2 regions of the Cellulosimicrobium sp. SL-1 genome follow, and region 1 is predicted to be linked to the other one. Evidence: riboswitches for the same ligand, from Rfam matches in the RefSeq annotation. Region 1 holds a riboswitch; the other holds the start of a gene.
What was found. A riboswitch is a leader RNA that binds a small molecule or an ion and turns the genes downstream of it on or off. The one in region 1 is predicted to bind S-adenosylmethionine.

Region 1 (3,395 bases):
TCGCGAGCTCCCACGGCTCGTTGAACGTCGTGTTGATCGTGCCCGCGAGGCCGAGCCGCTCGGTGACGGCGGCGAGCGCGGCGAGGACGGGCAGCGTGTCGGGGCGGCCGACGACGTCGAGGTCGTGGATGCGGCCCTTGTGCTCGCGCAGGCGCAGGCCCTCGGCGAGGAAGAAGAAGTCGAGCCTCGCCTCCTCGGCGCGGCGCGCGAGGTGCTCGAACGACGCGAAGTCGATCTGGCTGCGCGAGCGGGGGTCGCTCCACACGGTGGTGTTGTTAACGCCCGGGAAGTGGGCGCCGAGGTGGATCTGCTTGCGGGGTCGGGTGCTCATGTCGCGTCCGTCCGGGCTCAGGCGATCGCCGCGTAGCGGTTCGCGGGGTGCGGGAGGCCGAGCGTGTCGCGCAGCGTCGTGCCCGGGTACGCGGTGCGGAACAGGCCCACGCCCTGGAGCAGCGGCACGACCCCGTCGACGATCGCGTCGAGGTCCGTGCTCAGCGACGACGGCCGCAGCAGGAAGCCGTCGGCGGCACCGGCGTGCGCCCACTCCTCGACCGTCGCCGCGAGGTCGCGCGCCGTGCCGACGTGCGTCAGCGAGTCGGTGTCCCACGAGACGCCCTCGAGGTCCTCGAGCAGGTCGAGGCGGGCCTGCGCGCTCGCGCGCGTGTCCCCGACGACGACGTACGCGTCCACGAGGACCCGCAGCCCGTCGGGGTCGCGCCCGGCGTCCGCGGCGGCGTCGCGCACCTGCGCCCGCAGCGCGACCGCCTCGTCCCGCGTCGCCGCGCGGACCCGCACGACGTCGGCCCGCCGGGCCGCGAGGTCGAGCGACGCCGGCGTGCTCGCCCGCACGACGACGGGCGGCTGGCCCTGCGGCGGGCGCGGCGTGATCGACGGCCCCTTGACCGCGAACCGGATGCCCTCGTGGTCGACGTAGTGCAGCTTTTCGCGGTCCACGAACCGGCCCGTCGCGACGTCGCGGATCTCGGCGTCGTCCTCCCACGAGTCCCAGAGCCGCGTGACGACCTCGACCGCCTCGTCGGCCTCGGCGACGGCGTCGGGCTCGTCCTGGGCGCCCTTGCGCCCGAAGGCCGCGGCCTCGGCCGGGGTCGTGGACCATCCGACCTGCCATCCCGCGCGGCCGGAGCTCACGTGGTCGATCGTCGCGACCGCCTTGGAGACGTGGAACGGCTCGGTGTGCGTGGTGGTGACGGTCGGGACGAGGCCGATGCCCGCGCTGCGCGGCGCGAGCCGGGACGCGACGAGCGCGGCGTCGAGCCGGCCGCGCACGGACCCGTTGCGACCCGGCTGGAGGGTGAACGCGTCGTCGAGCGTGACGAGGTCGAGCAGGCCGCGCTGGGCGGTGGCCACGAGCTCGACGAGGCGCTTGGCGTCGAACAGGCGCTGGGCCTGGGAGCCCACGGTCCGCCAGGCGGCGGGGTGCGCACCGGCGTCGGTGAGGTCGACGCCCAGGTGGACGGTGCGGGCGGGGCGGGGGTCGGGCATCGCGAGAATCCGTTCTGGGACAGGCGCCGGCGGCGCGCTCAGGGCGCGGCGGGGTGCCGGGGGTGGGCAGGGTCGTCCCGCCACGGGACGGCAGGGCGGGGCCGGGGAGGCCGGAGGGAGGCCCGTCAGGGCGTGCGCGCGGGAGCGCGCGGCGTCAGGAGCGGGGCGTCGTCAGCGACAACAGGTGACGCGCGCGGGGGCGCCGACCGGACAGGAGACGACGGCCGCAGCGCAGACCGGACAGGGGCACGTCGGCGCGTGCGGGGTGCTCACCGCGGTGCTCGACTCTCGCCGGTCCATCGTCCGTCTCCTTCGTGCCCGTCTCCGGGCGCCGCGTGTTGCCCCGCACCGCGCAGGTCGCGCGACGCGGGACCTGGTCCTCACCCGGGGCACCCCGCCGCGCGGGAGGGTTGCCGTCCGACGAGCCGGGGCTTCGCGTCGGAGCTCATGACCATGTCCTGTGCCGGGGTCCGTGGACCTCGGTTGCCGGGAACCTACGAGCGGTCGGAGAGGGTGTCAACGCACCGCCGGGACCTTCCCACATACTGGACTCGATCGGTCAACTTTGAGCAGCCGAGGCCCTCGTTTGCACCGAGTGCATCGATGCACCTAGTGTCAAGAGGTGCCTCTCCTCCCCGGACCCGAGCGCCCGACCGCGCCCGCGACGGACGCCATGACCCCGGACGCGCCGAGCGCGGACGTCCCCGGCCCGGACGCCGCGGCTCCGGACCGTCGCGCGGCCCTGCGCGCACGCCACCGCCGTGCGATCGTCGCCGCCGCCGCGACGCTCATGGAGGAGAAGGGCGGCGCGCGCTTCACCGTCGACGAGCTCGCGGCCCGGGCCGACGTCGCGCGCCGCACGATCTTCAACCACTTCGCGTCGCTCGACGACGTCGTCGTCGAGGTCTGCGAGGACGTGCTGGGCACCGTCGTCGAGACGCTCGGGGCGAGCGCGGCCGAGCCGGGCACCGACCGCCCCACGCCCCTCGACGACGTCACCGCGGCGCTGCGCGGCACGGACCTCGTCGGCCCCATGGCCTACCTCACGCGCGCCCTCGGCGGTACCGCGACCGAGCCCACGCCGCGCGTCACGACGATGGTCGTGCGCACCTTCACCCACCTCGCCGAGCGCCTCGTCGCGGCGACCACGCGCCGGCACCCGGACGTCGACCCGCTCGAGATCGAGATGCTCGTGGGCGCACTCATGGCCGGGGTCCTCGTCATCCAGCGGCGCTGGTGGGCCGAGACCGGCGCCGCCGACGACGACGCGTCGCGCGCGGTGTGGTCCGGCCTGCTCGACCGCCTCGTCGAACGGATCCGCGCCGGCTGGGCGGACCCCGTCTGACACGACCCGCACCCTCCCCGCCCTGTCCCGCCTCGCGACCACCTCTCCCGCAGCACCGCACCCGCCACCCCGGGCACACCCGCCGGACCCGGACCGGACTCCCACCGAAGGATCCTCATGGCTGAACTCCTCTACCGCCTCGGCCGCGCGTGCGCGCGCCGCGCGCGGACCGTCCTCGCCGCGTGGCTCGCGGTGCTCGTGCTCGCCGGGGCGGCGTTCGTCGCGTTCGGCGGCACGCTCGCCAGCAGCTTCTCGATCCCCGGCACCCCCACCGCGGACGTCACCGAGCGGCTCCAGACCGCGCTGCCCGAGGCGTCGGGCGGGAGCGGCACGATCGTCCTCGCGACGGAGGACGGCGCGCCGTTCACGCCCGAGCAGGAGGCGGCGATCGCGGACCGCTTCGCCGCGGCGGAGGAGGTCGACGGCGTCGCGTCGGTCGTCGACCCGTTCGCGACGCAGGAGGAGCTCGCCGACCAGCGGAAGCAGATCGACGACGGCCGCACCCAGATCGCCGCGGGACGCGAGCAGATCGAGGACGGCCGCGCGC
Region 2 (3,395 bases), on a different contig from region 1:
CCGTGGGGTACGCGGCGGGCTACCTGCTCGTCCTGCTGTTCGTCGCGGGCCCCCTGCGGCGCAGCGGCGCGTACACGATCCCCGACTTCGTGCACGCCCGGCTCGACTCCGTGGTCGCGCGCCGCGTGACGAGCGTGCTCGTGCTCGTCATCGGGTGGCTCTACGTGGTGCCGCAGCTCCACGGGGCGGCGCTCGTCATCACGAGCGTGGCCGCGGTGCCGCCGTGGGTCGGCTCGGTGGGGATCGCGGTCGTGGTGAGCGCCGTCGTCGCCGCGGGCGGGATGCGCTCCATCACGTTCGTCCAGGCGTTCCAGTTCTGGGTCAAGCTCACCGCGCTCGCGGTGCCGCTCGTCTTCGTGCTCATGGCGCTCGGCGGGGCGTTCGAGCCCGGCGGCGCCGTCGTCACGTTCGACCCCGCCGCCGTGTTCCCCCACGAGGCCGGGCCGGGCGGCCTCGACGCGTACGCCACCGTCTCGCTCCTGCTCGCCCTCCTGCTCGGCACGACCGGCCTGCCGCACGTCCTCGTGCGCTTCTACACCTCGCCCGACGGCGGCTCGGCCCGCCGCACGACCGTCGTCGTGCTCATCATGATCAGCGTGTTCTACATGGTGTCGAGCACGCTCGGGCTCGTGGCGCGGGTCGTCGCGCCCGACCTCGCGGCGCCCGGGGTGGCGGACACCGTCGTCCTCGCGCTGCCGACCCGCCTCGTGCCCGGGCTCGGCGGCGAGCTCCTCGCCGCGCTCGTCGTCGCCGGGGCGTTCGCCGCGTTCCTCGGGACGTCGTCGGGGCTCGTGGTCGCGCTGGCGGGCGTCGTGAGCCAGGACCTGTTCGGCGGCACCGTGCGGTCCTTCCGCTGGTCGGCGGTCGCGTGCACGCTCATCCCGCTCGCGTTCGCGCTCGTCACCATCCCGCAGGGCCTCGTGACGAGCGTCGGGACGGTGTTCGTCTTCGCGGCGTCGGCCCTGTCCCCCGTGATCCTGCTCGGCGTGTGGTGGCGCGGCCTCACCGCGCGCGGCGCGGTGGCGGGCATGGTCGTGGGCGCCGTCCTGTGCGCGACGGCGCTGCTCGCGTCGTCCGCGCTCGTCGCCGCGGGGTACGGGAGCCCGTCCGGCGACACGGCCGACGGCGTCCCCGGCGTCGTGCGCGCCCTGCTCGCCCAGCCCGCCGCCTGGACCATCCCGCTCGCGACGGCGACCGTCGTCGTCGTGTCGCTCCTCGACCGGCGCGGCCCGCCGCTGCGCACCGACCGGTTCCTCCGCCGCCTGCACGTGCCCGAGCGCCGTCGGGCCTGAGACTCGTCGCACCGGGAGCTCCGACGACCCTCCGCATCTCACCTGGCGGGCACTCTCGACCGCATGTCGGATGGGTCGTAGGATCGTGGCAACCATCCAGAGCGGTCGAGAGTCCTGGCTCGACGACACCGCAGCAACCCGCCGACGGAAGCCTCCCGAGGACAAAGGTGCTAACGCCAGGGTCGATGGAGTGACGCATGACCTCAGAGGCATCCTTCGCGCACCGTCCGGGCCGTCCTCGGCCGACGGTGTCGTTCGAGCTCATGCCCCCGCGCCGACCGGACGCGGCCCCGAAGTTCTGGGAGACGGCACGCCGTCTCGTCGCGACGCACCCCGACTTCGTGTCCGTGACGTACGGCGCCGCGGGCACCGACCGCGCGACCGCGCGCCAGGTCGTCGGACGCCTGCTCCAGGGCACGCCCGTGCTGCCGATCGCGCACCTCACGTGCGTCGGGGCGTCGCGCGAGGACGTCGAGTCGGTCATCACCGACTTCCTCGACGAGGGCGTGCGGAGCTTCCTCGCGCTGCGGGGCGACCCGCCGCGCGACCAGCCGGACTGGCAGCCCGCGCCCGACGGCGTCCGGTCGTCGACCGAGCTCGTCGCCCTGCTGCGCGAGGTCGAGGCGTCGCGCTGCGCGTCCGACCCGGCCGTCGCGCTGCGCGGCGCGGCCCGGCCGCTGACGATCGCCGTCGCGACGTTCTGCGACGGCAACCCCGCCGCCGGCACGACGCGCACCCAGGAGGTGCGCCGCCTCTGGCAGAAGCAGCAGGCCGGCGCGAGCTTCGCGATCACGCAGCTCTTCTACGACGCGTCGTCGTACACCGACTTCGTCGCCGAGGCCCGCGCGGCCGGCGTGACGATCCCCATCCTCGCCGGGCTGCTGCCCACGACGGAGCCCGCGCGGCTCCGTCGCGTCGAGGAGCTCACGGGCGTGCGCGCACCCCAGCACCTGCTGGACGCGCTCGACGCCCTGCCCGACCCGGAGGCGCAGCACGCCTACGGGATCGCGTACTCGGTCGACCTCGCGCAGCGCGTCCTCGACGCGGGCACGCCCGGTCTGCACGTGTACACGTTCAACAAGCACCGCGCCGCTCTTGACCTGCTCGAGGGTGTCCACCTCGGCGGCGGGTCGGTCGGGACCGGGGGCGGCGCCAGCGCCGCCGCCGCCCCGCTCGTCCCGGACCTGGCCAGCGGGCCGTGGGTCACCGGCACCTCCCTGCCCACGACGAGCGCCGCCACGCACGGCGCGCCCGTCTGACCGGTCCTCCGGACCAGCAAGAGGTTTCGATCATGGCCACTTCCGTACCCTCCCCTACCCAGAACCCGGTCGGCTTCCCCGCCGGCACCGTGCTCGGCTACCCGCGCATCGGCCGCCGCCGCGAGCTGAAGAAGGCCGTCGAGGCGTTCTGGGCCGGCAAGACCTCGGCCGAGGAGCTCGAGGCCACGGCCCGCGAGCTGCGCCTCGCGACCGTCCGCCGGCTCGTCGACCTCGGCCTCGGCGCCGACGACGCGTCCGTCCCCGGCTCGTTCTCCTTCTACGACCAGGTGCTCGACGTCGCCGCCTCCCTCGGGGCGGTCCCGTCGCGGTTCGCGTCGCTGACCGACGACGCCGGTCGCCTCGACCTCGCGGGCTACTTCACCGTGGCGCGCGGCCAGGGGGACGACGCCCCGCTCGAGATGACCAAGTGGTTCGACACGAACTACCACTACCTGGTCCCCGAGATCGGCCCGGACACCCCGATCCGCTTCGTCGACGACCGCGTCGTGCGCGAGTTCGTCGAGGCGAAGGACGCCGGCGTCGTGACGCGGCCCGTCGTCGTCGGGCCGGTGACGTTCCTCGCGCTGTCCAAGGCCGCGGACGACGCGCCCGCCGGGTACTCGCCGCTCGACCGCCTCGACGACGTCGTCGCCGCCTACGCCGACCTGCTGCGCGCGCTCGCCGCGGCGGGGGCGCCGTGGGTCCAGCTCGACGAGCCGATCCTCGTCACCGACTCGGTCGACGTGCCGTTCACCGAGCTCGCCGCCGCCGTGGGGTCCGCGTACCGCGCCCTCGCGACCGACCTCCGCCCGGTGCCGAGCCCGGGGTCTTCGGCGGCCTCGTC

Region 2: linked by a shared signal. The riboswitch ahead of GWJ10_RS03565 (methylenetetrahydrofolate reductase) and the one ahead of GWJ10_RS06240 (LLM class flavin-dependent oxidoreductase) in region 1 are both predicted to bind S-adenosylmethionine.

Annotation. Positions count from the first base shown of each region.
Region 1 covers NZ_JAACJC010000003.1:312,789-316,183, forward strand. Annotated here, with positions in the region: gene GWJ10_RS06235 (NtaA/DmoA family FMN-dependent monooxygenase) at 1-331, opposite strand, end outside; gene GWJ10_RS06240 (LLM class flavin-dependent oxidoreductase) at 349-1,503, opposite strand; SAM riboswitch class IV at 1,849-1,956, opposite strand; gene GWJ10_RS06245 (TetR/AcrR family transcriptional regulator) at 2,126-2,848, shown strand; gene GWJ10_RS06250 (MMPL family transporter) at 2,966-3,395, shown strand, end outside.
Region 2 covers NZ_JAACJC010000002.1:204,639-208,033, forward strand. Annotated here, with positions in the region: gene GWJ10_RS03560 (cation acetate symporter) at 1-1,292, shown strand, start outside; SAM riboswitch class I at 1,382-1,484, shown strand; gene GWJ10_RS03565 (methylenetetrahydrofolate reductase) at 1,490-2,551, shown strand; gene metE (5-methyltetrahydropteroyltriglutamate--homocysteine S-methyltransferase) at 2,584-3,395, shown strand, end outside.